DNA from 3 places in the Pseudomonas sp. Pmew2 genome. Region 3 is predicted to be linked to each of the others. Evidence: riboswitches for the same ligand, from Rfam matches in the RefSeq annotation. Region 3 holds a riboswitch; each other region holds the start of a gene.

Region 1 (10,579 bases), 120 kb from region 3:
GTACAGGTTCCAGCCGTTCTCGGTGGCAATCACACCCACATCCTTGCTCTGCGCTTCGGCGCACTCGCGGGTGCAGCCGGATACGGCGAACTTGAGTTTGTGCGGTGAGCGCAGCCCCTTGTAACGGTCCTCGATGCGCAGTGCCATGGCGACGCTGTCCTGCACGCCATAGCGGCACCAGGTACTGCCGACGCAGGACTTAACCGTCCGGGTCGATTTGCCGTAGGCATGCCCGGTCTCGAAACCCGCCTCAATCAACTCACTCCAGATGTCCGGCAGTTCATGCAGTTGCGCGCCGAACAGGTCGATGCGCTGGCCGCCGGTGATCTTGGTGTACAAGTCGTACTTCTTGGCCACGGCACCAATCGCGATCAGCCCGTCGGGGGTGATTTCGCCGCCCGGAATACGCGGTACGACCGAGTAGGTGCCGTTTTTCTGCATGTTAGCCATGAAGGTGTCGTTGGTGTCCTGCAGTGGCACCAGCGAAGGTTCGGTGATGGGGCGGTTCCAGCACGAAGCGAGAATCGAGCCGACCGCAGGCTTGCAGATGTCGCAGCCATGCGCGCCTTTGCCATGGCGAGTCAGCAGCTCGTCAAAGGTCTCGATACCTTCGACGCGGACCATCGAGTACAACTCCTGGCGGGTGTAGGCGAAGTGCTCGCAGAGGCTTTTGTCGACCGCCACACCGCGCGCCATCAACTCATGCTCGAACACCTGCTTGAGCAGCGCGGTGCAGCCGCCACAGCCGGTGGCCGCTTTGGTGCAGGCCTTGATCCCGGCGAGGTCGGTGCAGCCATTGTCGATTGCCGAACAGATAGAGCCCTTGCTGACGTTATGGCAGGAACAGATGGTCGCGGTGGCGGGCAGGGCATCGGCACCCAGCGTCGGCGCGCCTTCGCCACGCGGCAGAATCAGGCTCAATGGATCGGCGGGCAGCGGGATGCCGTTCTGCGCATATTGCAGCAGGGTGTCGTAGTAACTGTTGTCGCCGACCAGCACAGCGCCGAGTACCTGTTTGCCATCGGCCGACACCACCAAGCGACGGTAGCTGGCGGTGGCTTCGTCAATGAAACGATAACTGACAGCCCCGGCCAGCGCACCGTGCGCGTCACCAATGGAGCCGACATCCACGCCCAGCAGCTTGAGCTTGGTGGACATGTCGGCACCGAAGAACGGCTCAGTGTCCTTTTCGCACAACTGTGCAGCTACGCCACGGGCCATCTGATAACCGGGTGCTACCAGGCCGAATACGCTGCCGTTCCAGGCCGCGCACTCGCCGATTGCATAGATATCGGCGTCACTGGTGCGACAGTGCTCGTCGATTGCAATACCGCCACGCGGGCCGAGTTCCAGTTCACACTGGCGAGCCAGAGCGTCCTGCGGGCGGATACCGGCAGAGAACACGATCAGATCGGTTTCCAGAAATTCGTCGTTGGCGAAGTTCATGCGATAGCGGTATTGCTTGCCGTCGCTGATCGATTGTGTGGCGCGCGACAGGTGTACGCCGACGCCCAGCGCTTCGATACGCGCTTTCAAGGCGGCCCCGCCGTGCTCGTCCAGTTGCACCGGCATCAAGCGCGGGGCGAACTCGACAACATGGGCTTCCAGGCCAAGCGATTTCAGTGCATTGGCCGCTTCAAGCCCGAGCAGACCACCGCCGACTACCACGCCACGGCGAGCTTTCGAGGCGGCGTAGCGAATGGTGTCCAGGTCCTCAAGCGTGCGATAGACCAGCCGCGAGTTGCCCTGTGCGCCCTCGATCGGCGGTACGAACGGGAAGGAGCCTGTGGCCAGGATCAGCTTGTCGTAGCTGAAGCAGCCTTCGGCGGTGATGATTTCATGACGATCACGATCAATCTCCAGCACCGGTACGCCCAGGTGCAGCGTCAGGCCAGGTTGTTCGTAGACAGACATTTCACTCATGGCCAGCGACTCGGCATCGCGGCCGGTAAAGTATTCGGACAAATGCACGCGGTCGTAGGCACGCTGTGCTTCTTCGCCAAATACATGGATGCGATAACGCTCCAGTGCGCCGCCTGCGATCAACTGCTCGACGCAATGGTGTCCGACCATGCCATTACCGACGACGATCAGGGTTTTTACATCGTTCATGGGGAAGACTGTGGTGTTCATAGCAAGTCCCGGCCGAGGCCAATCAGGTTTTTTGAAGCAAAAAAAAAGCGCCCGGAACCTTTCGGTTCCAGGCGCCTTTGCCTGTTCTCTTATTGGGTGTTCGGGGATGCCATCAAGCCACGTTGCCGGATGCACCCATGTGGCCCTCTGGTCTCTTCGAGACTGGCGATCAACGTCGATCAACCGGGGCGGCCCGACCACATTCATGGTGGGGTTGTTCAAGATTATGCAGGGGCTGTGCCAGCTTGCGTCGGCAGTGCTCCAGGCCCGAATTGGCAATGCCCGCAAGGCTGCGCAGCGTTTACAACGGCGTCCGGCGCATGATTTTTCCTGCCTTGCATTGGTGCGCATCGAAGGGTTTGCGCTGTAAAGCTGTGCGCCGCATTGCCCGCTCACGATAATCGGCGTTTTTACCTCCGGGCGCCCCAGTCGCTCCAGGCACATATCGTTCCTCACGCTCCGCGTGGGAATGCCTGTCGTGACGCTCCGCGTCACAATTCTGCGCCGCGCCGCCTGCTCTATAGTCAAGCCGTGCGTCCAAAGGCCCATCTCTGGCGTAACATTTGTATCACCCTGCAATTCCCCCAATAAGTCCGTGCTCATGAACATCACTATTACTGAGGTACACCCCTCCGAGATCCCGCACACCGTCGATTTCGTCATGCGTGCACGTGCCGGGATCTTTCCCTTGCTCGACACCGTCACCGTTCCGCCCGATCTGGCCGGTTTCGAGCAGGTGTATCTGGGCGGGGAGGACGGCAAGTTTCTGATCGCCCGCAGTGAAGGGCAGATCATCGCGGCTGTGGGCTACCTGCCGTTCGATCATCGTTTCCTGCAGCTCGATTATCGCGGGCGCAGAACCGTTGAGATCGTGCGCCTGTTCGTCACGCCGGAGTTTCGCGGCGACGGGCTGGCCAGCCGTTTATGTCAGGCGCTCTGGGCGCATGCCGAGGCAGGTGGCATAGAGGTTTTGTACCTGCATACCCATCCGTTTCTGCCCGGCGCGATCCGTTTCTGGGAGAAACAGGGTTTTGCTGTGACCGATGTGGAAAACGACCCGGTGTGGAATACCACCCATATGGAGCGCGTTCTTTAAGATTGCTTTGTCAGAAGACGCAAGGGGCTGGCAGGGCGCCAACCCCCCCCTCATACCGATCAGCGAGTGGAACGCTGACGCGCAGTCTTGAGCAGGTCTTCCGGTGTGATATGGCCGACCACCGATTTGGCCGCCGCGCTGCCGGGGAGCGGCAAGTCGAGAATGTGACCTTTCATCTTGCCGATCACGTGCATTTCGCAAGGCTTGCAATCGAACTTGAGGGTCAACACTTCATCACCGTGCACCAGTTGCATCGGCGCGACCTTGGTGCGCACGCCCGTCACACCTTTGGCCTGTTTCGGGCACAGGTTGAACGAGAAGCGCAGGCAATGCTTGGTGATCATCACGGGCACTTCGCCGGTCTCTTCGTGGGCCTCGTAGGCCGCGTCGATCAGCTGTACGCCGTGGCGATGATAGAAGTCGCGAGCCTTCTGGTTGTAGACGTTGGCCAGAAAAGACAGATGCGACTCCGGGTACACCGGTGGCGGGGTCGTCTCCGCCTTGCGGCCACCGCGTGGATGCGCCTCGATGCGCGCTTCGGTCAGCGCCTCGATGGCATCGCGACGCAGGGTCTTGAGCTGCGAGTTGGGCACGAAGAACGCCTGTGGCGCGTCGAGCCTGACATCCTGAGCATGGTAGATCGTGGTGCCCAGCTGAGTGAGCAGGTCACGCAGTTGATCCAGCGCCTGCTCGGGCTTGTTGGCTGCGCCGAACGGGCCGTCAAGGTTTACCGCGACGCTCACACCTTCTTCACTGATGGCTTCCAGGCGCAGGTGGTCTTCACGAAGGGTAACCTGCCACTGAATGCCGATGCGGCGCTCGACCGAGGTCTTGAGCAGCGCCTGCTGCCAGTTGTGGTCCAGGTTGCGATTCAACGGATGGTTGGGGCGCACACGGGAAAGGGCCGCAGGCATCTCGTTGGGTTCTACACGGTAGCGCCAGCGCTTCTGGCCGTCTTCTTCGAACTCGCCTTATTGGCACGGAAGCCCACCACTTCACGCTTGATCTGCACGTTAAGACCGTCACCGTTGGACAGCGGCTCATGGGTCACAGCGATCAGGTCACGCTTGCCGAGTTTTTCGACGGTGCCGACTGCCAGACCGGTAAACGTCGGCGTATCGAAAGCACCGATGTCGATCTTGCGGTCACTGACGAAATAGTCGGTGCTGCCGCGATGAAAGGTCTTTTCCGGGTCAGGCACGAAGAAGTGTGCGGTACGGCCGCTGGAAGCGCGGGCGAGGTCCGGACGGTCTTCGAGAATCTCGTCCAGACGCTGGCGGTAATAGGCGGTGATATTTTTGACGTAGCCTGCGTCCTTGTAGCGACCTTCAATCTTGAACGAGCGCACGCCTGCGTCCACCAGATCGCGCAGGTTGGCGCTCTGGTTGTTGTCTTTCATCGACAACAGATGCTTTTCGAAGGCAACGACGCGGCCCTGATCATCCTTGAGCGTGTACGGCAGGCGGCAAGCCTGCGAGCAGTCGCCGCGGTTGGCACTGCGGCCGTTTTGCGCGTGGGAAATATTGCACTGCCCGGAGAACGCCACGCACAGGGCGCCGTGGATGAAGAATTCGATGGCCGCATCGGTTTCATCGGCGATTGCGCGGATTTCCTGCAGATTCAGTTCCCGGGCCAGCACCAACTGCGAGAAACCGGCCTGATCGAGAAACTTCGCCCGGCTCAGGGTGCGAATATCGGTTTGCGTGCTGGCGTGCAGCTCGATGGGCGGAATGTCCATCTCCATCACCCCGAGGTCCTGCACGATCAACGCGTCCACGCCGGCGTCGTAAAGCTGGTGAATCAGCTTGCGCGCGGGCTCCAGCTCGTCGTCATGGAGGATGGTGTTGATGGTGGTAAAGATCCGCGCGTGGTAGCGGTGCGCGAATTTGACCAGCTCGGCAATGTCGCTGACCTCGTTGCAGGCGTTGTGCCGCGCACCAAAGCTCGGCCCGCCGATATACACCGCATCGGCACCATGCAGGATGGCTTCACGGGCGATGGTCACATCCCGTGCAGGGCTGAGCAATTCCAGGTGGTGTTTGGGTAACGACATGGCAACGGGATCCTGCGGCGTGCAAAGCGCGCATTGTAGTGCTACAGGCCGCGCGGCGCACCTGTTGAAGCATGCGCCAGGTGACCGGCTGACCATCGGCGCGTCTTCAGTGTGAGCGCAAACGCAGGATTTTCGCGCCGTCGAAAGGGTCGGTCAGCCAGTGCGCCACGACGCCGAAGGTGCTCAGCAGGCGTTCCGGGGTCAGCACCTCGACCGGCGCCCCCAGTGCGACCAGCCGGCCTTTCTCCATGACCGCCACGCGGTCGCAATCCAGCGCCTGATTCAGATCGTGCAGGGCTATCACAGTGGTTACCGGCAAAGCCCTGACCAGACCGAGAATGGTCAGTTGGTGCTGGATATCCAGGTGATTGGTCGGTTCGTCCAGCAGAAGGATCCTGGGTCGTTGCGCCAGTGCCCTGGCGATGTGCACGCGCTGCCGCTCGCCACCGGACAAGGTGTGCCAGGCACGTTTCTGCATGTGCAGCATGTCCACATTCTGCAACGCCTGGCGAACGATTGCGTCATCGTTAGCACTCCACGGCTCGAGTGCCGACAGCCAGGGCGTGCGGCCTAGCTCGACGGCATCCAGAACCGTCACGGCATCGCTGGTTTCCGCTTGTTGTTCGACCACCGCCAGCAAGCGCGCCACGTCTCTGCGGCTCATTGCCTCAAGTGGTTGCCCGCCCAGTCTGACCGTGCCGCAGACCGGTTTCTGAATACCGGCCAATAGTTTCAGCAGGGTGGATTTTCCCGAACCGTTAGGGCCGACCACGGCCAGTGTCTCGCCGGCTGCGATGCTCAAGTCGACGTCGCGCAGCAACGCAGTGCCACGAACCGAATAACCCAGCCCGGAGCAGCCCAGCACCGGTGCGTTGACCAGATGAGGAAAGGCGTTCATCGCGTGCTATTTCCCCGGATAAGAATCAAAGCGAAGACCGGTGCGCCGATCAGTGCGGTAATGACGCCAATCGGCAGCGCCTGGCCCTTGATCAGCGTGCGCGAGAGGATGTCGGCAGCGATCAGAAACAGCGCGCCGCTCAATGCACTCAACGGCACCAGCCGTGCGTGGCGCACACCGATCAGCATACGCACCGCGTGCGGGATCACCAGCCCGACAAAACCGATGGAGCCGACGATCGATACCATCACTGCGGTGACCAGGGCTGCGGTCGCGATCAGGATGATCTGCACGCGCCGCACGGCAATCCCCAGTGACGCCGCCGAGTCGCTGCCGAAAGTGAACGCGTCCAGCGCTCGCCGGTGCCAGAGGCACACCAGCAGACCGACCAGCACCGTCGGCACTGCCAGCCAGACCGAGTGCCAGCGTACGCCGCTGAGGTTGCCCAGCAGCCAGAACATGATGCCGCGTGCCTGTTCGGAGCTGGCGGATTTGGTGATCAGAAACGACGTCAGGGCATTGAACAGCTGTGAACCGGCGATTCCGGCCAGAATGATCTGCCCGGCTGCTGTGGTGCCTCGCGACGAGTGCGCCAGCAGGGCGACCAGCGAAAACGCCGCCACGGCCCCGGCAAAAGCGCCTGCCGACATCGAAATAGCCCCCGCGCCGAAGCCCAGAATGGCGACCAGCACCGCGCCGGTCGAGGCTCCGGCGGAAATTCCCAGCAGATATGGGTCTGCCAGCGGGTTGCGCAACAAGGATTGCAACACCACGCCACAGATCGCCAGCCCGGCCCCGCAGGCTGCCGCGACAATGGCGCGGGTCAGCCGGTAGTTCCAGACGATGCCTTCGTCGATAGGGTCGAGCACATAGCCGGCAGCCCAGAGTTTGTTGGCCAGCACCTGAAAAACCACCTTCAGGCTGATCGAGGTTTCGCCAATCGCTGCACCGACCATGATTGCCAGCACCAGCACTGCCGAGACCCAGAGCACATGGCCCAGTGCTACCTGTAATCTCATTGTGCAGCGTTGAAACGGTTGGCGGCGTCAGCAAGTTCCTCGAACCCGGTAAACAGGCGCAGGCCAGCCTGCATGCCTTCGGCGTCGATGATCACGATCCGGTCATGCTTGACTGCGTCCATGTTGCGCGTCACCGGGTCGCTCTTGAGGAATTCGATCTTTTTCAGGTAGTCGTCGGCCGGGAAGCGGCGGCGATCCATGCGTGCAATCACCAGAATGCTTGGGTTGGCCTTGGCAATGGTCTCCCAGCCCACTGTCGGCCATTCCTCGTCGGACTTGACGATATTACGCATGCCCAGGCTGTTGAGCATGAAGTCCGGGATGCCTTTGCGGCCTGCCACGAACGGGTCGCTGGCGAGGTCGGAACTGGAAAACCAGAACAGCGCCGAGACGTCGTTCGCCTTGTTCTGTTTGACGTTGGCAATCGCCGCGCTCAGGCGGGCCTTGAGGTCGGCGACCAGCGTGTCACCGCGGTCCTGTACGTCGAAAATCTGCGCCAGTTGCTCGATGCTCTTGTAGATGGTCTCGATGCGGAACGGCTCCAGGCGTGTGCCGTCGGCACCGACCAGATTGTCTTTGCCTTCGCAATCGGACGGCAGAATGTAAGTGGGTATTTTCAGGTCATGGAACTGCTCGCGTGTGCCGACCACGCCCTGTTTGCCGACCATCCACTCCAGCTGCACCGCCACCAGTTCCGGACGTTTGCCAATCACCGATTCAAAGCTTGGGTCGTTGTCGGCCAGACGTTCTACCTTGTCGTTCTGCGCCTTGAAGCGTGGTAACACGTTGTTGAACCACAGCGAAGTGCCCACCAGCCGGTCGCCCAGGCCTAGTTCGTAGAGCATTTCAGTACCGGCCTGGCCAATGGTCACTGCCTTGGTCGGCGCATGTGCGAACGTCAGGGTCGAACCACAGTTTTCGAGGGTCAGCGGATACTGAGTAGGCGCGGCGAGGGTCAGGGTGGACAGCGTCAGGCTGGCGGCAAGTACGGCAAGGCGGGGCAGCGACATGAAATGCGGTCTCCGTTGGAGCAGGTGCCAAGGCGCAATGCACATCAGGAAACACATCCCCGGCAAATGACCGGGCACGACGGGAAATGCTGCCGCGTGCGGATGTCCTTCCCGGACACCCCGCCGGTTAGTGGATTGAAGCAGGTCGGCAGGTCTCCTGACTGGCATGTCATCGCCAGGCTCCGGCCTTCCCGGAGCTGAATCCAGTGGCAGTCATGGAGCAGGCTCGATGCCTACAGTTGCGGGGGCAGTTTCGTTTTGGCCTTGTGCAGACAAAGCGTGCGAATTCCCTGTTAGTTCCTCTCGGAAACCGACGGGCGGCATGGTAAACGATAAGCGTTTTAGTGGCTAATCCTTTGCGCGCAGGCGCAGCAGACTGTTGATCAGATGCAGACGCATCGCGGCTCGGGCGGCATCCCGATCCTGATGGACAATGGCGTCGAAGATGGTCTCCTGTTCGCGTTGCTGGATGCCTGGGTCGTCCTCTGCGTGCAACGACGTGATATTGCCGAAGCCGCTGCGGGTGCGGGGCAGGATGCTGCTGCCGAGCTGGCTCATCACGTCGGTAAAGAAGCTATTGGCTGTGCACAGTGATATCTGCCGGTGAAACTCGAAATCGGCCTTCATGGTGTCGTGCCCCAGGCGCGCACAGCGATGCAGCTCATCGAGTGCCTGACGGATGGCATCCAGTTGTTCGGGCGTGCGGCGTTGAGCCGCGAGCGCGGCGGATTCCGGCTCGATGCTCAGGCGCAGCTCGATGATGGATACCGCGTCGCCGGATGTACCGATTGGCGATTCAATCTGCTGGAAATGCCCTGGCTGCGCGGCATCGACTACGAAGGTGCCGATGCCATGCCGGGTTTCGACCAGACCTTCGGCTTGCAGGCGCGACATCGCTTCACGAACCACGGTGCGGCTGACCCCGGTTTCACGGATGATCACCTGTTCGGTAGGAAGCTTTTCACCGCTCTGGATCTCGCCTTCGCGAATTCTGCGCGAAAACTCGGCGACCAGTTGCTGAGTCAGACTGGAGCGACGGCCTTTTGATGTGGAAGGTTGTTCCATGGCGGGTGATCGGGTCCGTGTCGGGTGGCTGAGTATAACCGTACTCAAGGCGTGTTTTGTGTGGTGATCGCAGCCTATACTCGCGTATCGGACAGAACTGAGGCTGCAATGTCGGACAACGCGCTTTCCTCGCAAAAGAACCATCGACGCCTGGCAGAAACCCTTGTCGACCGCTTCGCCCAGCGCATGCGTGACGGTGTGCTGGTGCGCGGCGAGAAATTGCCTTCCGAGATCCACATCATGGAAGCCGAGGGTGTCAGCCGCACGGTGGTGCGCGATGCGCTGTCGCGGATGCAGGCCGCCGGGCTGGTGGAAACCCGGCATGGTGTCGGCACCTTTGTTCTAGACATGCCACCGCCTGAAGGTTTTTCGGTAGGGCCTGCGACCATCGCCACCTTGTCCGATGTGCTGAACCTGCTGGAGTTTCGCTTGAGCCTGGAAGTCGAGGCAGCAGGGCTGGCTGCGCAGCGACGCAGCCCTGAAGCGTTGCTTGAGCTCAAGCGGGCGTTCGATGCGCTGCTCGAAGGCCCGCAGAAATCCGGAACCACCATCAATGCCGATTTTCAATTTCACCTCAAGATCGCCAAGGCGTCTGGCAATGCGTACCTGATCGATATCATGAAACATCTGGGCACCAAGCTGATTCCCCGCACGCGGATGAACTCGGCCTACACAGGGCAGAGCGATCGCAACGCCTACCTGGCCGGAATCAACACCGAACATCGGCAAATCTACAACGCCATCGCCGAAGGCAACGTCGACGCAGCGCGCTCGGCGATGTACCTGCACCTCAACGGCAGCCGCATGCGCCTGCGTCGCACTCAGGCGCTGTACAGCGACTGAGCGATTCAGGGCCGGACGCGGAGTTTCTGCCAGACACCTATCGTTCCTCATGCTCCAGTGTGGTGATGCCTTGAGTGACGCTCCACGGCACAAATCTGCGCCGCACCGCATGCTCTAAAGAGGACGCAGAGCGTCCAGAGCTGCATGTCGACGCGGAGCGTCGGCACGATAATCTGCGGAGTTTCTGCCAGACACCTCTCGTTCCTTACGCTCCAGCGTAGGAATGCCTTGGGTGACGCTCCGCGTCACAAATCTGCGCCGCACCGCATGCTCGAAAGAGGACGCAGAGCGTCCAGAGCTGCATGTCGACGCGGAGCGTCGGCACGATAATCTGCGGAGTTTCTGCCAGACACCTCTCGTTCCTCACGCTCCAGTGAACTGCCCCCAAGAAGTTGGACACCAATCCGACCTCACGGGGGTGTTCAAATGGGTAAGTATTCAGAGCAGTTCAAGCTCACTGTC
Region 2 (10,579 bases), 900 kb from region 3:
TCGGCGTAGCAGGGCGACAGCACGCCAACCCGACCTCCGCTGCGTACCCGCGGTAACGCTTGAATCGCAGCCTGTGAGCCGGACACCGGCAATAAGCGAGGTACGCCGTAATAGCGGCAGGCCGCCGATTCCAGGCCATCGTCGGTCTCGGGCAACCGCGCCCAGGCACGCGTCGGAATCTCCGGGATGGGCCACGACCAGGGCGCGATGCCCGTGGACAGGTCCAGCCAGTCAGCCAGTTCGATACCGTAATGCTGCGCTGCGGCGCGCAACCGACCGCCGTGCTCAAGCATAGAATTCAGCTACCACGCATATGACCAGCAACCACAACCAGACGCCGCGCTGCACCAGTTGCCAGCCGCGATCAATGGAGTCTGCATCGGCAGGTGCACCTTCACCCAATTGCGGACGCTGATGCAGCTCGCCGTGATAGATCGCCGCCCCACCCAGTTCGACACCCAGCGCACCCGCGCCAGCGGCCATCACCGGACCTGCATTCGGACTGTCCCAGGCCGGGGCCTGCTTACGCCAGCAGCGCAGCGCCAGCCGGGTCTTGCCCAGCAAGGCGTAAGTCAATGCCACAAGGCGTGCAGGAAGGTAGTTGAGCAGATCGTCGATCTTCGCCGCAGCCCAGCCGAAACGCTCGAAGCGCTCGTTGCGGTAGCCCCACATGGCGTCCAGCGTGTTGCTCAGCCGGTACAGCACCACGCCGGGCGCACCGGCCACGACAAACCAGAACAGCGCGGCGAACACCGCATCACTGCCGTTCTCCAGCACTGATTCGGTAGCCGCGCGAGCCACTTCGGTGGCATCCAGTTCGCTGGTCTGGCGACTGACCAGATAACCGACCCGCTGGCGTGCCTCGACCAGATCGTCACTGCGCAACGCTTGCGCCACCGGCTGAACATGTTCGCCCAGGCTGCGCATGCCCAGCGCGCCATACAGCGCCAGAATCTCGACCAGCCAGCCAATACCGGGCAACCAGCTCAGTAGCGTGGCCAGCAGCGTCAACGGCACTACGGTGATAACCCAGGCGGTAACGCCATGACTGCGCCAGCCACGGCCACCGCTGTTGAAACGCTGCTCGACACGGCTGGCAAAACGCCCGAACGCCACCAGCGGATGCCATCGTTTTGGTTCACCGAGCAACGCGTCCAGCGCCACACCGGCGACGCTCAACAGCGCCACACTCATTGACTCACTCCCCATTGATTCTCGTACAGCAGCTCGTGCAGCGGACGCGCCTGCGCCCAGCCTTCCATCACCAGCATTGGCGCAGGATAGAACTCCTTGACCGGCCCCAGGCAAATGATCGCCAGCGGCTTCGCGCCGTCAGGCATGCCCAGCAGTTCGGCCAATGCCTCGGGGTCGAACAGCGACACCCAGCCCATGCCCAGGCCTTCTGCACGCGATGCCAGCCACAGGTTCTGGATCGCGCAGGACAGCGATGCCATGTCCATTTCGGGCAAGGTGCGACGCCCGAAAATGTGTTGCTCACGCCCTTCCATCAGCGCGGCGACCAGCACTTCTGCGCAGTCGTTGATGCCTTCGACCTTGAGCTTCATGAACTCGTCGGTGCGCTCGCCCAACGCCTGGGCAGTGCGGATACGTTCTTCTTCTACATGCGCCTGCATTTTTCCGCGCAACGCCGGATCGCTGATGCGAATGAAGCGCCACGGCTGCATCAGCCCGACACTGGGTGCCTGGTGTGCGGCTTCCAGCAAGCGCGCCAGCAACTCGGGCGCCACCGTGCCGCCGACGAAGTGGCGCATGTCGCGACGCTCGGCGATGGCCCGGTACACCGCAGCCCGCTCTTCAGGGCTGAACGCTTGTTCGGTCATGGTTTGAACAGCGCCGCAATCGCCTGAGGGCAGGAAGGGAAATAGAAATGCACGTAGGACGCGGTCAGACGACCCAGGCGGTAGACTGCCTCTGCGCCACGCCCGCCGTTGGGGCTGACGCCACGGGCAATCGGCTGCAACTCGGTGCTGGTCAGCGAATGGTGATACGTGTGACCGTGCAGCGTGCCCTCGGGCAATTCAACCGCTTGCAAGGCCAGCGCCGCCAGACGCTTCTGCATGACCGCCTCACCGGACAGCAAGCCGACCAGTTCGGCGCGCACGCCCTCCACATCGCTCAGGGCTTCGAGTAAATAAAGCATGCCGCCGCACTCGGCCAGAATCGGCTTGCCAGCGATATGGTGCGCCCTGATCGATGCCTGCATCGTCAGGTTTTCCGCCAAAGCAACGTGGTGCAACTCCGGGTAGCCACCCGGCAGGTACAGGCTGTCGGCGTCGGGCAGCTCGCGGTCATGGATCGGCGAGAAGAAACTCAGCTCTGCGCCCATGTTTCGCAGCAGGTCCAGGCTTGCGCCGTACAGAAAGGCAAAGGCCTCGTCGCGGGCAATGGCGATGCGCACACCGCTGAGCAACGGCTCGACCTGAACCGGGTCGGGCGCGGTAAAGGTTACGGCTGGCGGCAAGGCCACTTCGCAGGTGCTGGCCAGCGCGGCGGCAGCCATGTCCAGCCGCACATCCAGATCATTGAGTTCGCTGGCCTGGACCAGCCCCAGATGGCGGCTGGGCAATTCGAAACCGACTTCCCGGGACAGTGCGCCATACCAGCGCAGGCCTTCGGTCAGACTGTTTTCCAGCAACTGCGCGTGGCGTACCGTGCCAACCCGATTGGCCAGCACGCCGGCAAACGGCAGATCCGGCTGATAACGCGCCAGCCCGAGCGCCAGCGCGCCAAACGTCTGCGCCATAGCCGTGCCGTCGATCACCCCCAACACCGGTACGCCAAAGTGGCGGGCCAGATCAGCGCTGGACGGTGTGCCGTCGAACAACCCCATGACGCCTTCGATCAGGATCAGGTCTGCCTCATCTGCGGCTTCCCACAACAGGCGACGGCTTTCGTCGGCACCGACCATCCACATGTCCAGCTGGTAGACCGGTGCGCCGCTGGCCCGCTCAAGAATCATCGGGTCGAGAAAATCCGGCCCGCACTTGAACACCCGGACCTTGCGGCCCTGGTTGCGGTGCAAACGTGCCAGTGCCGCGGTGACGGTAGTCTTACCTTGCCCGGAGGCAGGCGCGGCGATCAAAACCGCCGGGCAATCGCGCGGAGCTCTCATTGCAGTGCTCTCATTGCAGTGCGCCCAATAAAGGATTATTCACAGCTCGATACCTTTCTGCGCCCGGATACCGGCCTGAAACGCGTGCTTGACCACGCCGATATCGGAAACCGTATCAGCCAGGTCGATCAATTCGGGTTTGGCACCGCGGCCGGTCACCAGCACATGCTGCATAGGTGGGCGGGCCTGCAGGTCACTCAGCACTTGTTCAAGGTCGAGGTAACCATGCTTGAGGGCAATGTTCAGTTCGTCGAGCACCACCAGACCAATGGCCGGGTCGCGAAGCATTTCCCGAGACACGGCCCAGGCGGCTTCGGCAGCGGCAATGTCACGCTGGCGATCCTGGGTTTCCCAGGTGAAGCCCTCGCCCATCACGTGATAGCGCACCTGCTCGGGGAAACGGCGGAAAAACATTTCTTCGCCAGTGCTGTTGCGGCCCTTGATGAACTGCACCACGCCGCACTGCATGTCGTGGCCCATGGCCCTGGCAAGCATGCCGAATGCCGAGCTGCTCTTGCCTTTGCCGTTGCCGGTCAAGACCAGCAGCAGGCCGCACTCGTTGGGTGAGCTGGCAATGCGCTCGTCCATCACGGCTTTCTTGCGCAGCATGCGCGCCAGATGGCGTTCGTCGCGTTCGGGGGATTCGTTCATCCGGGTTCTCCGCTCGTGGCAGTCGACAACAGACGGAAGGACAGCACTGGACAGCACGGCAACGGCCTGCACAGAGCATCACCCTCCGTGATGCCATTGAGTGGTTCAGGCCGGTCTCCGGGCTCATGAGCGGGTTACCCCGGCTGCGCGCCTTCCCATGTCGAAACACAGTGGCGTCAGGCACAGCCTTGACTCATTTACCGTTGCGGGGGCAGCGCCGGGATCGGATCGATTGATCCACACCGGCTTCCCTGTTTCACCCTGCCAATCAAGGATTGCAGAGCACCTGAAACAAACCGCGAAGGGTAGAGGGTTGGGCTGGGAGCGTCAATCGACACCGACGCTGTGAAACGTGATTGAACCCAGACGGTTCGCAGTGCCTCTATCAATTATCGGACCACGCCCTTGTTTATGGAGATTCACCATGTTCAGACTCAGACTCCACTACGCAGTGTTGCTTCTGGTTGCCGGTGGCCTCGCTGCCTGCGGCGAGTCTTCGACCCTGCAAGTCTCGGATGGAACAGGCCCATCGCCCAAACTGCCGGAGCCTAACAAGACGCTGATCCCGACCGTCAACATCGCCCCTGCCGTAGGCTGGGAAAAAGGCGCAAAACCGGTCGCCGCGCCGGGCACACAGGTGGCAGCGTTCGCCGAAAACCTGGACCACCCGCGCTGGCTGTATGTATTGCCCAATGGCGACGTGCTGGTGGCGGAAACCAATTCCCCGGCCAAACCGGATGATTCCAAAGGTATTCGCGGCTGGGTAATGGAAAAAGTCATGGGCCGCGCCGGTGCGGGCGTGCCAAGCGCCAACCGCATTACTCTGCTGCGCGACGTGGACAAGGACGGCGTCGCAGAGACCCGCACCGTGTTCCTGCAAAACCTCAATTCGCCGTTTGGCATGACGCTAGTGGGCAACAAGCTCTATGTCGCCGACACCGACCGCCTGATCAGCTTCCCGTATGAAGCGGGCCAGACCTCGATCAGCGCGCAGCCGACCAAAGTGGTCGATCTGCCGGGCGGCACGCTCAACCACCACTGGACCAAAAACGTCATTGCCAGCAAGGATGGCAGCAAGCTGTACGTCACAGTGGGCTCCAACAGCAACGTGGCCGAGAACGGCATGGACAAGGAAGAAGGTCGTGCAGCCATCTGGGAAGTGGACGCTGCCACCGGCAACCACCGCATTTTCGCCTCGGGCCTTCGCAACCCCAACGGCATGGACTGGGAACCCAAAACCGGCAAGCTGTGGACGGCGGTCAACGAGCGTGACGAAATCGGCAGCGACCTGGTGCCAGACTACGTGACCTCGGTGCAGGATGGCGCTTTCTACGGCTGGCCCTACAGCTACTACGGCCAGCATGTCGACGAGCGCGTCAAACCGCAGAACCCGGCACTGGTCGCCAAGGCCATCGCACCGGATTACGCAGTCGGCCCGCATACGGCCTCGTTAGGGTTGGTATTCGCCGATGGCAAGACGCTGGCGGCGCCGTTCAACGAAGGCCTGTTCATTGGCCAGCACGGCTCATGGAACCGCAAACCGCACAGCGGCTATAAAGTGGTGTTCGTGCCCTTCAGCGGCGGCAAGCCCAACGGCGCTCCAGTCGATGTGCTGACCGGTTTCCTCAACAAAGACGAAAAAGCCATGGGCCGCCCGGTTGGCGTGGTCAATGATCAGCGCGGCGGCTTGCTGGTGGCAGACGATGTCGGCAACAAAATCTGGCGCGTGACCTCGGCCAAGGCAGCTCAATAACGCCGAGCGTAGAGGGTTGACGCAGAGCGTCGTACGTTAGTTGAGTTATCGTTCCGCACGCTCCAGCGTGGTAATGCAGTTCTCGACGCTCTGCGTCGCACGATAGTTGCGATGATCGTTCCGCACGCCTGGAAAGGCATGTCGACGCAGAGCGCAGTACGGTAGTCGAGTTATCGTTCCGCACGCTCCAGCGTGGGAATGCAGGTCTCGACGCTCTGCGTCGCAAGAGAACGCAGAGCGTCCGGAAAGGCATGCGACGCGGAGCGTCGCACGATAATTTCTGGTCAGACCGCGAGCAGGCGACGCGCTATGGCCAAATCTGCGCCAGACTGGACGGCTGAATGACGCGCTTGGCGTTGAGGTAGGCTTTCTGCCAGTAAGGCTTGTCGAGGCTGTCGAGCTTGACCGTGCCGCCGCTGGCCGGGGCATGTACGAAGCGGCCTTCGCCGACGTAGATGCCCGCGTGGGACACCTGCGAGCCGCCCGAGGTGGCGAAGAACACCAGATCTCCTGACTGCAATTGCTCGCGACGGATATTCGGCGCACCCATCACGATCATCTCGCGCGTGGAACGCGGCAGGGAAATGCCCGCGGCATCACGATAGACATAACCTATAAGACCGCTGCAATCAAAACCGGAGTCAGGCGTGTTGCCACCCCAGCGATAAGGCGTGCCAACCAGTCCCAACGCACGAAACAGCACGTCTTCGGCAGCCGGAGAAAGAATCTGAGGGGGAGCAGTGACCACCGGACGCTGAACGACCCGGGGAGCTTTGGGCGGTGGCGGCGCACTGGCGCAGGCACCCAGTAACGCAGCAACAGAGATGACTATCAGGCGCAACGCAATCGACATAACCACAACAACCTATCCGGATGCGGCTTACGCTGCCGAGAAGCTCAAAAACGCAGAAAGACCCGAAGGTCTTGTTCTGCGCGTTCTATTTTATTTACGCCGCTTTGGCGCGGTCTTGACTGTAGTCGAAGTCATCGCCGTTGTCTGCGTGGCATCAGGCGTCGACTTCACAGCGACTGTACCTGGCGCCATTGCCAGAGGCCGCTTGGCCTCGATAAAGGTCTTGCTCCAGTAGGCGTCATCGAGGCTGTCGATGCGTACACCGCCACTGCGACGGCTGCTGGAGTGAATGAACTGCTGGTTACCGGCGTAGATCGCTGCATGGCTTACGCGACCACGGCCACGGGTACTGAAGAACAGCACATCGCCAGGCTGAAGGTTTTTACGCGATACCAGCGGTGCGTCAACGTTGATCATTTCACGCGTGGAGCGCGGCAGGCTCATGCCAGCCTCTTCGCGAAACAGGTAACCAATGAAGCCGCTGCAATCGAAACCCGAGGAAGTCGATGTGCCGCCGAACTTGTAACGAGTGCCGATCAGGGACTTGCCACGTTCCAGGATGCTGTCGGCCAGAACCGGCAGCTGGTAGGACTTGTTGTCGGCGAAGTGAGCAAGCTCGTCTTCGGTGGCAATCTCGTCCTGCAAGGCTGCGGCGTCGGCGCGACGTGCTGCGGACTGAGCGTTTGCCGCGCTCTGATAACGAGCAACGGGCTGAGCCTGTTCTTGCTGTGCGACCGGCATATTGGCCGAGCAACCGAAGAGGAATGTAACGAGTGCGAGAGGCACGAGGGGTGCGAAGCGAACAACCTGCATGGGCACAACCGTGGCTGACTAGTTAAGATGGCGAGACTATGCCTTTTATGAAGGTGATTTGCAAATTCAATCGAACTAGATGTGACTTATGAGTTCCGCCATGACATGTGCTGCCCGGCACTGCAAAAAGACGTCCATCTGCGCGCTGTGATCGGTCGGCTGCGGATTGATTTCCGCCGTAAAACCCCCGGAAACTCTGGTGCGAATGACCGGTTCATGAATGTAGGGGAAGCTTGCCGTGGTACCGATACTCAGGACTGCGTCATAGCCTTTAGCCAGTTGTTCATACAGTGTTTCCAGTGCTCTTTCAGGGAGCATTTCCTGAAAAAGAACGACGGGCGGTCGCATAACGCCACTACATGCCGAGCATAAAGGGGGCAAAGGACGCTGCAAGTGCTCACTCAATTGCGGATCTTCAGCGCCGCAGGATTGGCAAAACAGTGGCGAGAGCTGCCCGTGAATTTCTATCAGGCGCTCTGGCGGGCTGCCCGCCGCACGGTGATAACCGTCGACATTCTGGGTCAGCACCCAGCACTCGGGCTTGATGCGTTGCAACTGGGCGATGGCGTAATGCGCGATATTCGGCTCGCCACCCAGGCACGCCCTGCCCAGTTCAGCGATGTACTTCCAGCACAGCTCGGGGTCACGGCGCAGCATTGGCCCGGACAGGGCCATTTCTATAGGCAGGCCGTCGTCGGTCTTGCCGTTGTACAGCCCGCCGACGCCGCGATAGGTCGGCAAGCCCGAATCAGCCGACAGGCCTGCCCCGGTGATCACCAGAATCCGTTGTGCATGGCGCAAGGCTGCAGCCGTTTGCATCAACAGCGCCTGATCTACCACCCCAGCGTCTCTTTAAGAAAGGGAATGGTCAGCTTGCGCTTTTCCTGGAGTGACGCCTGATCAAGGCGCTCAAGCAATTCGAACAGCGCGCTCATGCTGCGTGTACCACGCGTCAGAATGAAATGGCCTACCTCATCGGTCAGGTGCAGGCCGCGCCGTGATGCACGCAGTTGCAGCGCACGCAGCTTGTCTTCGTCGGACAGGCCGCGCATCTGGAATACCAGGGCCATGGTCAGACGGGATTTCAGATCGGGGAGTTTGACCGGCAGTTCGCGGGGCGATTTGGACGCTGCAATGAGCAGACGACGCCCGCTGTCACGCAAACGGTTGAACAGGTGAAACAGGGCTTCTTCCCACTCCGGCTTGCCGACAATGGCTTGCAGGTCATCCAGGCACACCAGTTCGTACTGTTCAAGATGGTCGAACAGCTCGATACCTTCATCGATAACTTCGGCAAGCGGCAGATACACCGCAGGTTCGCCCAGCTGCTCGAAACGCAGGCACGCAGCCTGAAGCAGGTGCGTGCGCCCTACTCCATCCTTGCCCCACAGATAGATGAGGCTTTCCGTCCACCCAGCGTCGGCTTCGCACAGCCGCTCGACATAGCCGAGTGCAGCGGCATTGGCGCCTGGATAGTAATTGACGAAAGTGGCGTCATCACGCAGACGCACACTCAGGGGCAGCTGAATCGGTTTCATGCTGACTAACGGCTCATGCAAACCGTCAAGGGCCTCTGTGTAAAGAGCGCAAAGTTTATACCCGTGAAGCGGGTCGCACAATGCGACAGACCTCAAGCAAAATCAAAGGTTTGCGTCAGGGTGCGTAAAGCGCGGGTCGAGAAAGGGCGTTTTGAGGTGATGCATGCATTGCCTGCACAAGCCTCTTCACCGGGCAGTGAAGAGGCGTGCGATGCCCTTACAGCTCGGGATCTTCCGCACCTGCATAGATTTCCGAGTCTTTATAAACGTCGTGCATGTGGCGCACCAGCACCATGATCACTGCAGCGACCGGCAACGCCAGCAGAATGCCGGTGAAACCGAACAGCTCGCCACCCGCCAGAATCGCGAAGATCACCGCCACCGGGTGCAGACCGATGCGATCCCCTACCAGTAATGGCGTCAGCACCATACCTTCGAGGGCCTGACCGATCATGAACACCGCAACAATCCCCATCATCGGGTACAGGTCGCCGCCAAACTGGAACAACCCGGCGACCAGCGCTGAACCAATGCCGATCACAAAGCCCATATAAGGCACGATGGCAGCCAGACCGGCGATCACCCCGATCAACAGGCCCAGTTCCAGCCCGACCAGCATCAGACCGGCCGCGTAGATCACTCCGAGACCGACCATGACCAGCAACTGCCCACGTATGAACGCGCCCAGCACCTCGTGGCACTCGCCCGCCAGCTTGACGATTTGACCTTCACGCTGACGCGGCAGCAGACCGCGGATCTTGCCGGTCATGATGTCCCAGTCACGCAACAGGTAGAAACACACCACCGGGATCAGCACCAGATTGGTCAGCCAGCCGATCAGCGCCAGGCTCGACGCCGTAGCCTGAGACAGCACCACAGAGACGATATCCCCAGCCTGCCCCATGTGCTCGGAGATGGCTGCCTTGATCTTGTCGAACTTCCAGAACCCGTCTGCCAGACCGAACTTGGCCTGCACCCACGGCAACGCCGAGTGTTGCAGCCAGTCGAGGATCTGCGGGGCCAGCTCATAGAGACGAAACAACTGCTTGGCCAGCATCGGCACCAGCACCAGCAGCAAGGCCATCAGCACCAGCGTGAACAGACCGAACACCGCCACCACGCTCAAGGTTCTGGACAGCCCGGCGCGCTCCAGACGATCCACCAGTGGATCGCCCATGTAGGCCAGCAGCAGCGCCACCAGAAAAGGGGTGAGGATCGTGTGCAACAGCACCACGAATGCGACCAGCAAGGCCAGGCCGCCGATCCAGAACCAACGCCGTGTATCAGTCATCAACATCCCTCAATCCAATGGAAAAGCGCTTTGCCGGTTTACCAGCGGAAATAAAGCTGTGGTGCAGACGCCGGAACAATCATCGCTGCGGGCGCAGGTGCCGGAACAGCAGCAGCTCCATTGGCTGGCGCAACCGGCGCAGTCGCATCGACAGGCGCAGCAGGCGGCGTTGCGGCAGCGGCTGCCTCGGCTGCGGGCACTTCCTGCAATTTGGCCAGCGACAACTGCGAGCGTAGCTGATCGGTGCTGCCACTGACCTCAAACACCACTTTATCGCCGTCAACAGAACTCAGACGCACGCCGAACGGATCAAGTAACTGAAGCAGTTGTGCATAGCGCTCCAGTGTCATGCCCTGAACCTGCACCAACAGGCCCGTCGAGGCACCGGGCTTGGCGACGAAACGTGGGGCCAGACGCTGGCTGACCGACAGCAGCACAGCGTCTGCCAAGGCTTCGGAAGTAGCCCCGGTCGCGGTGCCCTGCTCACGCTGATCACCCAGCCACAAGCGCCATTTGCCCTGCCACTGGCCTGCATCTTCCTTGGCGT
Region 3 (10,579 bases):
CTCAGGGCCGCAAGCGCGAAATCGATCAGAACGCTTGTAACAAGGATTTCAGCTGCGTAGAAGGTTTCTGCCCAAGCTTCGTCACCGTGCATGGCGGCAAGCTGCGTAAGCCGGCATTGCCCAAGCAAGTCGAGGCGTTCGCTCGCTTGCCCGAACCTGTACTGCCGTCGCTGGAGCGACCGTTCAATATTTTGTTGCCGGGGGTTGGCGGAACAGGCGTAACCACCGTCGGTGCGATGCTGGGTTATGCCGCGAATCTGGAAGGCAAGGGTTGCAGCGTGCTCGATCAGGCCGGGTTGGCACAGAAATTCGGCCCGGTGGTCAGCCACATCCGTATTGCAGCGCGTCAGCAGGATTTGTTCGCGGTGCGTATCGCGGCTGGGGAGGCGCATCTGTTGCTGGGGTGTGACCTGCTGGTAGCGGCCGGGCCGGATGCGATTGCCAAGCTCGACAGCAAGATTTCCCACGCGGTGGTCAACAGCCAGCAAACGCCGACTGCCGAGTTTACGCGCAACCCGGATGCCGTGTTTCCGGCCGAGGCCATGAAGCAGACTATCATCGAGTCGGTCGGCGCTGCGAAGACCCACTTCGTCGAAGCCACATCGCTGGCCACCCGGCTGATGGGCGACAGCATCGCCAGCAACCTGTTCATGCTCGGTTACGCGTTTCAGCTGGGCCTGATTCCGCTGACCTCGGCGGCCATCGAAAAGGCGATCGAACTCAACGGGGTGGCGGTCAATCTCAATCAGCAGGCGTTTCTCTGGGGCCGTCGTACCGCCCATGATCCTGCGGCGGTCGAAGCCTTCGTCAATCCGCAGCAGAAGGTCAGCGAGCCGCAGCAGCCAATGGACCTTGATCAGCGTATTCAGAGCAATGTCGAAACCTTGAAGGCGTATCAGAACGGCGCCTATGCCAAGCGCTATGTGGAGTTGCTGCAACGTGTGCGCGATACCGAATCACGCGTGTTTCCCGGTCAGCAGCCGATGCTCTCTGAAGCGGTTGCGTTCAACTATTTCAAATTGCTGGCCTATAAGGATGAATACGAAGTGGCACGGCTGTACAGCAACGGCGAGTTTACCCGCCAGCTGGAAGCGCAGTTTGAAGGCGATTATCGGCTGGAATTCCACTTGGCCCCGTCATGGTTGGCAAAACGCGATCCGCACAACGGCCTGCCGCGCAAACGCAGTTTCGGCCCCTGGATGCTGCGCGCCTTCAATGTATTGGCGAAATTCAAATTCCTCCGTGGCACAGCGCTTGATCCTTTCGGCCACAGCCTTGAGCGCAAACAGGAGAGGGAGCTGATTGACGGTTACGTGCGTGACATCGAACTGATTCTTCAGCACCTGCAAGCACAGAATCGCCATACCGCCTTGAACCTGGCACGTCTGCCGGAGCGAATTCGTGGTTATGGCTATATCAAGGAGAGCGCCATGAAAGCGGCTGCATTGCAGGCCGACATTCTGCGCAAGAGCCTGGAAAGTGGCGAAGTGGTTGCACCGAAGTTGTACGAGGCGGCTGCCTGACGGGGAGATGCTTCGCATCGACTGGTCGCAGCGACCGGGGGTGATCCGCTGTGTTCAGCGCCGGGAGTACCGCCTTCGCCAATATCAGCTCGGTCTGAACAGGTGTGCATGCCCGGCGCGGTACAGCGAGGAGTCGCTGAACGTGTCGTCGGCAAGCACACGTCCGACCAGAATCAATGCAGTGCGACGAAAGCCTTTGGCCTGCACTTTGTCGTGAATGTCCGCCAGTGTGCCAACTGCCCAGTCCTGATCCGGCCAACTGGCGCGGTGCACCACGGCAATCGGGCAATCGGCTCCGTAATGTGGAACAAGCTCGTCGACAATCCGCTGCAGGTTGTTTACACCCAGATGAATCGCCATGGTTGCCCGGTGACTGGCCAGACTGGCCAGCTCCTCGCCGCTGGGCATTGAGGTCTTGTCGGCATAGCGAGTCAGAATCACGCTTTGCGACACATCCGGCAGGGTCAGCTCGACGCCCAGCAGCGCAGCGCAGGCAGCGGTCGCGGTGACGCCGGGAATGATTTCGAATGGAATACCCAGTTCCCGCAGATGGCGGATCTGCTCGCCGATGGCGCCATACAGGCTCGGGTCGCCGGAATGCACACGAGCAACGTCCTGGCCCTGCGCATGCGCGGTCTTTATCAGCTCAATGATCTGCTCCAGATGCAGCTCGGCGCTGTTGGTCACCTGCACGGCCTGATGGCCCTCCAGCACGGCGAGCGGCATCAGTGAGCCTGCATAGATAATGACTGGGCATGTGCGAATCAGGCGTTGCCCCTTGACGGTGATCAGCTCGGGATCGCCAGGGCCGGCACCGATGAAATAGACAGTCAATGAATTCTCCGGAGTGGATGAGCGCGGGGAGATTATCCGCTGTGTGCAGGGCTGATTGCCAAGGCAAATGTGGCGTTGGCGCTTTTTTGCCGTTCGATCAGCAGGGTGGCGGTGCCGTCTCCCAGTTGCGCGGCCAGCGCCAGTGCCGAACCTTCGGCGACACCGTGACAGCCCGTGGTCTGGAAGACCTGCGCAGAACGATGGGTGAGGTGCAGCTCCCACGCAACCAATTGCGCTGCGTTGAAGAACACCAGCGGCACTGCCAGTTGCGCGGCCAGTTCAAGCAGGCCCGGTTCCTGGTCTTTCAGGTCGATACATGCCAGCGCAGTGACGCTGGCAATCTCCAGGTCGATCACGCGAAGGCTGTTCTCGATCAGCTCGCGCAACGTCGCTGCGGAGCAACCGCGCCGACAACCCAGCCCGGCCACCAGTGACGCGCCGGGCTGAACGGTCGGTGAATCAGGCCTGATGCAGGTCGGCATCGTTTCTGCGGAACAGCCAGGCACTGATCAGCCCCATCGCGACCCAGAACAACGCGTTGGTCAATAGCGAGGCGATCATGAATTGCGATTCCAGAGCTTTGGGTGCCATGCTCTGATGGACCAGCGGCTGTGGTGCGCCGATCACGTGAGGAACGACCAGAATCGCCACGCCCAGCACTTTTAGCAGCCAGTTCTGACCAAATACCAGCAAGGCCAGCCCGGCGGCAGTCGATGCGGCCGTACCTATCCACCAGGCCTGACGCTGACTCAGTTCGGCGGCAGCTGTGCCGGGCAATTCAGGTGGCAGGCCAAGCGTGGGTGCCAGCACAAAAACCGCGAAACCGGCCAGCCCCCACCATACGCCTTGCACCGTGCGGCCCGGCGCACGCAGGGTGTAAAGCCCGGCAAGCATCAGGGCGAAGCCTACTGCGACCACCAGGTTGCCGCCCGTGGTGGACAGCACGCGCTGCCAGCCGTTTTCAGGTTCCCAGGCAGCTTCTTCATGCGCATGACTGTGTTCGGCAGTCGCGCCGTCAGCATGCTCATGGACCTGTTCGGCAGATGCGTTTTCGTAAGTTTCGGCCTGCTGGATCAGTGGCACCACCCAGAAGCTTTGCAGCACGGTCAGCAGCAGGGCCGCAAGCAGGCCCGTGAACCCGGCAGTTTGTGCGATTCGCTTGAACATTGTGGAGTCCTTAATGGCAAGGAAAGGCAGCGCTGTGACGTGTATCGTGTGCGGCGTTGTGTACGGCCGCGATGTGCGAGAAACCGGCGAAGTACACCAGACATGCACCCAGCAGCGCAGCGCTGATGGCGGCTGTCAGGCGTTGAGTGCGTGTGGAGCTGGTAGTGGCGGCGTGGCTGCTGCTGATGGTCGACATGGCGATCCCTCTTGGTGATTGGCAAGCGGGCCACGCGCAAAGGAACCTGCCGGCAGACGCCGAAGGTTTCAACTGCGCCCGCCCACCGCGGGTTTGTCATTCAACGATGTCGGGCCGGTCTCCGGGCTCGCGAGGGGCTCAAACGTCGCGCGTTCAAGGCCTGCAAGGTCACCTTCCCATGCCGTGGCACAGTGGATAAGACCTTCTCTCGCTTACCGTTGCGGGGCAGCACCGGACTTGCTCGACAGCGTGAGCGCACCGGTTTCCCGTTTCACCCCGTGAGGGGCACCCGAAACAAGGCGTACAGGAGAGCATGGGCGGCGGGGAATCGTCAATCTGAACGATTGACCTGTCTGCGGTCACTGCGTAGCCTTGCCGGTTCGAGGTTCTCCATGCGTAAAGCGTTACACATGGAGCTAAGACGGGAATGCGGTACACGCCGCAGCTGCCCCCGCAACTGTAAACGGTGAGGTTCATTGCACAGCCACTGCTACGGCGGGAAGGCGCGATGAATGCGTGTCGGCACGGTCTTGATTGCCTGCCACATGCCGCCGTGAGCCAGGAGACCTGCCTCGAACCGGGCTGACCAAAAGGCCTGCGAATTCTCACTACAACCGGGCGGGGTGATCCGGTGGCGATCCGATCCGTGTGCCAGGCATGCGGTTCTCGTCCTGTTTGCCCGCCGCATTGCCAAAGGGCACCTGATGAAAACACTGGCCAAGCTTCCCGTCACCATCGTCACCGGCTTCCTCGGCTCGGGCAAAACCACCCTGCTGCGGCACATGCTCGATAACGCCGAAGGGCGGCGCATCGCGGTCATCGTCAATGAATTCGGTGAACTGGGCATCGACGGAGAAATCCTTAAGCAGTGCACCATCGGTTGCACCGAAGAAGAGGCCAACGGCCGGGTATATGAGCTGGCCAACGGCTGCCTGTGCTGCACGGTGCAGGAAGAGTTCTTCCCGGTCATGCGCGAGCTGGTCGCTCGCCGTGGCGATCTGGACCACATCCTGATCGAAACCTCGGGGCTGGCATTGCCCAAGCCGCTGGTTCAGGCTTTTCAGTGGCCGGAAATTCGCAACGCCTGCACGGTCGATGCGGTGATCACTGTCGTCGACAGCCCTGCGGTATTGGCCGGTACGTTTGCTGCGTTCCCCGATCAGGTCGATGCGCAGCGCAAACTCGACCCGAATCTGGACCATGAGTCGCCTCTGCACGAGCTGTTCGCTGATCAACTGGCCAGCGCCGATCTGGTGATCCTCAACAAGGCCGACATGATCGACGCCGAAGGTCTGGCAGCGGTGCGTGCCGAAGTTGCCGAAGAACTGCCGCCAGCCGTCAAGGTGATTGAAGCCAGCAGCGGTCGTCTGCCGATCAGCGTACTGCTGGGTGTTGGCGCCGAGTCCGAGCTGCACATCGATGGTCGCAAGACCCACCATGATCATCACGACAATGACGATCATGATGACCACGATCACGATGCTTTCGATTCGATTTCCCTGAAATTGCCTCAGGCCGATGAAAAGTTGTTGCTCGACGCACTGAATCAACTGGTCGTGCAGCACGGCATTCTGCGCGTGAAGGGCTTCGCGGCCATTCCCGGCAAGCCGATGCGCCTGCTGATCCAGGGTGTGGGTACGCGTTTCGCCAAGCACTTCGACCGCGCCTGGCGCGCCGACGAAGAGCGTGCCACGCATCTGGTGCTGATTGGTCAGGAGCTGGATGCCGTGGCCCTGCAAGCGCAGCTCAACGCTGCAGTTGTCGGCTGACCCCATGCATTTACTGAGAACCCAGCCCGGCGGTTTCGTACCCGACGACAGCATTGCCGATCTGGGCCAGACCCCGGCCGAGCTGGTGATTCTCTGTAGCGGAGACTCCAGCCTGGCGCTGCTGGCCGAAGCTGCACGCCAGCTTCCTGACGACTACCCGAGCCTGCGTCTGGCCAACCCCATGCAGGTACAGAATCACGCCTCTGTCGACTTGTACGTCGATGAGGTGCTGCGCCACGCAAAGGTCATTCTGATTTCCCTGCACGGTGGCATCGGTTACTGGCGTTACGGCGTCGAGCGGCTGATGGAGCTGGCGGCACGCGGGGTTCAGGTCATTCTGGTGCCAGGTGATGATCGTCCCGATCCTGAGCTGAGCGACCTGAGCACGGTGCCTGCCGCAGAACGCGACCGGCTCTGGCAGTTTCTGCGTCAGGGCGGCTTGCAGAATGCGCTGGAAATGTATAGTTGCATGGCCAGCCGCTGGCTGGACCGGGACTATTCCTGGACCGAGCCCCAACCGTTGCCACGCACAGCCATTTACCACCCTCGACTGGCAAGTGCGCAGCTCACCGATTGGCAAGCCGACTGGGTTGCAGGACAGCCCGTCGTGGCGCTGCTGTTCTACCGCTCGCACTTGCAGGCCGCCAATACCGGTTTTATCGACGAGTTCTGTGCGCGCTTGCAGGCGCACGGCATCAACCCGCTACCCATAGCCGTGGCCAGCCTCAAGGAGCCCGGCTGTTTCACTCAGGTGGAGAACTGGCTGGACGAGGCCGAAACCGAGCTGATCCTCAACACCACAGGCTTTGCCCAGTCGAGCCCGGAAGCGCCGCATCTGCGCCCGTTTCGGCGCAACGTGCCGGTCATTCAGGCGATCTGCGCGCAGGACAACGAACCTGCCTGGCAGGCCAGCGAACAGGGCCTTGGTGCGCGCGATCTGGCGATGCACATTGCCTTGCCGGAGCTGGACGGGCGGATCATCAGTCGACCGATCAGTTTCAAGGACCTGGCCTGGCGTAGCGAGCGCAGCCAGTCGGACGTGGTGTGTTACCGCGCCCAGCCGGACAGGATGGATTTTGTCGCGCAACTGGCGCGGCGCTGGATCGAACTGGCGCGGCTGCCCAACGGCGACAAGCGTGTGGCGTTGATCCTGGCCAACTATCCGACCCGCGACGGGCGCATCGGCAATGGTGTGGGGCTCGACACGCCTGCTGCGGCGCTGAACATCCTGCGCGCCATGCAGGCCGAGGGTTATCCGCTGGCACAGTTGCCGGACAGCGGCACCGAGCTTATCCAGCAATTGCTGGGTGGCGTGACCAATGATCTGGACAGCATTGACCTGCGGCCCTGCCAGCAAAGCATGGCACTGGAGGAATACCTGGCGGCGTTCAACGAGCTGCCGCAGGAAAACCGTGATGCCGTGAATGCCCGCTGGGGCGCGCCGGACAGCGATCCGATGTTTCGCAGTGGCAGAATGATGATTGCCGGGCTGCGCTTTGGCCTGACCTTCGTTGGCATTCAGCCTGCGCGTGGCTATCAGGTCGACCCCAGCTCGGTGTACCACGACCCGGATCTGGTTCCGCCCCACGGTTATCTGGCGTTTTACTTCTGGCTGCGCAAGGCGTACGGCGCTCATGCCGTGGTGCATGTCGGCAAACACGGCAACCTTGAGTGGCTGCCGGGCAAGGGCGTCGGCCTGTCCCGAACCTGCTGGCCGGACGCCGTACTGGGCGCGATGCCGAACATCTATCCATTTATCGTCAATGATCCGGGCGAGGGCGCACAGGCCAAACGGCGCACTCAGGCGGTGATCATCGATCACTTGATGCCGCCCCTGACCCGTGCGGAAACCTATGGCCCGCTGCGCAATCTGGAACTGCTCGCCGACGAGTTCTATGAGGCGCAACTGCTGGATCCGCGCCGCGCGCGCGAGCTGCAACGGGATATTCTCGAACTGGTCCGTGAAACCCATATAGATCGCGAGCTGGCTCTGGGCGAGAACCTCGACAGCGACGCCGCGGCGCTGTGGCTGCCGCGTCTGGACACTTACCTGTGTGACCTGAAAGAGTCGCAGATTCGCGATGGCCTGCACATCTTCGGTCAGTCGCCGCAAGGCCGCCTGCGCACCGACACCTTGCTGGCCCTGCTGCGCATCCCGCGCGGCGACGGGCGCGGCGCGCAGTCGAGTCTGTTACGGGCGTTGAGCAAAGCGTTCGGTCTGGATTTTGACCCGCTGGATTGCGAACTGGCCGAGCCCTGGACCGGCGCGCGTCCCGCTGCGTTGCTGGCGGTCAGCAGTGACCCGTGGCGCACTGCCGGTGATGCGCGTGAACGGCTTGAGCTTTACGCCGCTGCCCTCATCGAACGCGTGACCCAAGGCGAAGCGCTTCATGACCTGCCGGTCGACGATGATCTGGCACTGATCCTCGACAGCCTGCGTGAAGTGGTCGCGCCGCGTCTGGACGCCTGCGGCCCCGGCGAAATGCAGGGCATGCTAGATGCACTGAGCGGCCGCTTCGTTCCGGCAAGCCCCAGCGGCGCGCCGAGTCGGGGGCGTCTGGATGTGCTGCCCACGGGGCGCAACTTCTTTACCGTAGATGTCCGCAATCTGCCGACCACCACAGCGTGGCGTATCGGTTTCCAGTCCGCCAGCCTGTTGCTGGAAAGGCATCTTCAGGACCATGGCGACCACCTGCGTCAGTTGGGGCTGTCAGTCTGGGGCACGGCGACCATGCGCACCGGTGGTGACGATATCGCTCAGGCGATGGCGCTGATGGGCGTACGCCCGGTCTGGGCGACGGGCAGCCAGCGGGTCGATGATTTCGAGATTCTGCCGGTCAGCCTGCTGGACCGTCCGCGAGTGGACGTGACATTGCGGGTGTCCGGCTTTTTCCGTGATGCCTTCGCCAACCTTATCAAGCTGTTCGACGCTGCGGTGCAGGCAGTTGCCGCGCTGGACGAGCCGGACGACCTGAACCCGCTGGCGGCCAGGGTGCGAGAAGAACGCCAAGGTTTTATCGCAGAAGGGTTGACCGAAGACGAAGCGGCACGTCAGGCGGGCTGGCGGATCTTCGGTGCCAAGCCCGGTGCCTATGGCGCTGGCGTGCAGGGCGCGATCGACGGCCGTCTGTGGCAGAGCCGTGAGGACCTTGCCGAGGTTTACCTGAACTGGGGCGGCTACGCCTATGGCGCTGCCGATGAAGGTACGCCTGCGCGTAAGCGCTTTGCCCAGCGTCTGTCTCAGGTACAGGCCGTGCTGCAGAATCAGGACAATCGCGAACACGACCTGCTTGATTCAAACGATTATTACCAGTTTCAAGGCGGCATGCTGGCGGCTTCGGAAACCCTCAGCGGGCAGAAGACCGCCAGTTACCATGGCGATCACAGCCAGCCGGACCTGCCGAAAATCCGCACCCTGAAGGAAGAGCTGAACCGGGTGATACGCTCGCGCGCAGCGAATCCGAAATGGATCGACGGGGCCAGACGTCATGGCTACAAAGGCGCGTTCGAGATGGCCGCCACGGTGGATTTCCTGTTCGCCTTCGATGCGACGACCGAGCTGATCGATGATCACCAGTACGCGCTGCTGGCCGACGCCTATCTGCTTGACCCGGCCACGCGCGATTTCCTCGCCGAGCACAATCCCGATGCCTTGCGCGACATGACCGAGCGCATGCTCGAAGCCCAGCAGCGCGGCCTCTGGCAGGAGCCGGGCGAGTATCAGCAGGCGCTGGAAGACCTGCTCCTGGACATAGAAGAGAACTGATGACCTTGCCTGACCCGAACATCACCGAAACTCCACATTTTCCGCTGGCCGCTGTGGTCGGTGCCGATGACCTGAAGCTGGCGTTGTGCCTGACCGCCATTGACCCGCGCATCGGCGGCGTATTGATCGAAGGGCCTCGGGGCATGGCCAAGTCGACGCTGGCGCGGGGGTTGGCCGATGTGCTGGCCAGTGGTCAGTTCGTCACCTTGCCGCTGGGTGCTACTGAAGAGCGTCTGGTCGGCACGCTGGATCTGGACGCCGCGCTGGCCGAGGGTCGTGCACAATTTTCCCCGGGTGTACTCGCCAAGGCCGACGGCGGTGTGCTGTATGTCGATGAGGTCAATCTGCTCGCCGACCATCTGGTCGACCTGTTGCTGGACGTTGCTGCCAGCGGCGTCAATATGGTCGAGCGGGATGGTATTTCCCATCGCCATGCAGCGCGCTTCGTACTGATAGGCACCATGAACCCGGAAGAAGGCGAATTGCGCCCGCAGTTGCTGGATCGCTTTGGCTTGAACGTCGCATTGAGTGGCCAGACCCAGCCTGCCGAGCGCAGTCAGATCATCCGTCGCCGTCTGGATTTCGACAGCGATCCGGTAATGTTTTGCCAGCAATGGCAAGCGCAGCAGGACGCCTTGAAGCTTCGTTGTGAGCAGGCGCGTCAGCTGCTGGCAGGTATCGAGCTGGATGACCATTCATTGGCAATGATCACCGAGCGATGCTTTGCTGCAGGTGTCGACGGTATGCGCGCCGATCTGGTCTGGCTGCGCGCCGCGCGCGCCCATGCTGCATGGCGTGGTGCCGGTCGAATTGAAGAACAGGACATCGAAGCGGTCGCCGAGTTTGCCTTGCGTCATCGGCGGCGCGAGCCGGCCCCGCCACCACAAAACCCGGAAGCGCCGCCGCCCGGATCGTCCAGCAGGCAGGCCGACCCTGAAAGCGGGCAGGGCAACTGGGGCGAGCTGCCCGCCCAGGCCGTCACTACCGGCGCACGCCGCGAAGTGCCGAGCTGGCCAAAAAAGCCTTAGGCATCCGCCCTCGTATCGCGCAGGGGGCGGATGCCGTTCCCCGTCCTGGTCGACTGGCCACTGGCAGACAAGGGGCCATGCGTGCCGGTGCTGATGGCCCGGTGCAATGGTTGTCCACACTGTTGCGCGGTCGGCCGAAAAGCCGCAAGGACCTGATTCGCCAGCCGCGCAGCAGCCGTCCCAGTGAGTTATTGCTGGTGATTGTCGATGCTTCAGCTTCTACACGACGCCATCAGGCGTTGAGCCAGGCGAAGGGGCTGTTGTCGCAATTGTTCGACGATGCGTATCGACGCCGC

What was found. Region 3 has a riboswitch for cobalamin ahead of cobW (cobalamin biosynthesis protein CobW). Riboswitches for the same ligand answer to the same signal wherever they lie in the genome.
Region 1: another riboswitch for cobalamin. It lies ahead of AC4ANK_RS16465 (ABC transporter substrate-binding protein); the one in region 3 lies ahead of cobW (cobalamin biosynthesis protein CobW).
Region 2: another riboswitch for cobalamin. It lies ahead of cobO (cob(I)yrinic acid a,c-diamide adenosyltransferase); the one in region 3 lies ahead of cobW (cobalamin biosynthesis protein CobW).

What each region holds. Positions count from the first base shown of each region.
Region 1 covers NZ_CM176702.1:3,611,656-3,622,234, reverse strand. Annotated here, with positions in the region: gene nirB (nitrite reductase large subunit NirB) at 1-2,133, opposite strand, end outside; gene AC4ANK_RS16490 (hypothetical protein) at 2,273-2,503, shown strand; gene AC4ANK_RS16485 (GNAT family N-acetyltransferase) at 2,735-3,229, shown strand; partial or broken gene AC4ANK_RS16480 (peptidase U32 family protein) at 3,289-5,282, opposite strand; gene AC4ANK_RS16475 (ABC transporter ATP-binding protein) at 5,389-6,180, opposite strand; gene AC4ANK_RS16470 (FecCD family ABC transporter permease) at 6,177-7,199, opposite strand; gene AC4ANK_RS16465 (ABC transporter substrate-binding protein) at 7,196-8,209, opposite strand; cobalamin riboswitch at 8,340-8,539, opposite strand; gene AC4ANK_RS16460 (FadR/GntR family transcriptional regulator) at 8,558-9,274, opposite strand; gene AC4ANK_RS16455 (FadR/GntR family transcriptional regulator) at 9,383-10,117, shown strand; one part of gene AC4ANK_RS16450 (IS3 family transposase) at 10,544-10,579, shown strand, end outside.
Region 2 covers NZ_CM176702.1:4,393,186-4,403,764, forward strand. Annotated here, with positions in the region: gene cobD (threonine-phosphate decarboxylase CobD) at 1-293, opposite strand, end outside; gene cbiB (adenosylcobinamide-phosphate synthase CbiB) at 286-1,194, opposite strand; gene bluB (5,6-dimethylbenzimidazole synthase) at 1,191-1,841, opposite strand; gene AC4ANK_RS20190 (cobyrinic acid a,c-diamide synthase CobB) at 1,838-3,133, opposite strand; gene cobO (cob(I)yrinic acid a,c-diamide adenosyltransferase) at 3,173-3,784, opposite strand; cobalamin riboswitch at 3,876-4,089, opposite strand; gene AC4ANK_RS20200 (PQQ-dependent sugar dehydrogenase) at 4,209-5,537, shown strand; gene AC4ANK_RS20205 (C40 family peptidase) at 5,845-6,390, opposite strand; gene AC4ANK_RS20210 (C40 family peptidase) at 6,481-7,203, opposite strand; gene AC4ANK_RS20215 (NAD-dependent deacylase) at 7,279-8,043, opposite strand; gene hda (DnaA regulatory inactivator Hda) at 8,037-8,741, opposite strand; gene AC4ANK_RS20225 (AI-2E family transporter) at 8,959-10,032, opposite strand; gene AC4ANK_RS20230 (DUF2066 domain-containing protein) at 10,071-10,579, opposite strand, start outside.
Region 3 covers NZ_CM176702.1:3,488,455-3,499,033, reverse strand. Annotated here, with positions in the region: gene AC4ANK_RS15905 (indolepyruvate ferredoxin oxidoreductase family protein) at 1-1,523, shown strand, start outside; gene cobM (precorrin-4 C(11)-methyltransferase) at 1,608-2,357, opposite strand; gene AC4ANK_RS15895 (cobalamin biosynthesis protein) at 2,390-2,839, opposite strand; gene AC4ANK_RS15890 (CbtA family protein) at 2,817-3,524, opposite strand; gene AC4ANK_RS15885 (CbtB domain-containing protein) at 3,535-3,720, opposite strand; cobalamin riboswitch at 3,816-4,028, opposite strand; cobalamin riboswitch at 4,087-4,309, shown strand; gene cobW (cobalamin biosynthesis protein CobW) at 4,425-5,489, shown strand; gene cobN (cobaltochelatase subunit CobN) at 5,494-9,255, shown strand; gene AC4ANK_RS15870 (magnesium chelatase ATPase subunit I) at 9,255-10,283, shown strand; gene AC4ANK_RS15865 (vWA domain-containing protein) at 10,361-10,579, shown strand, end outside.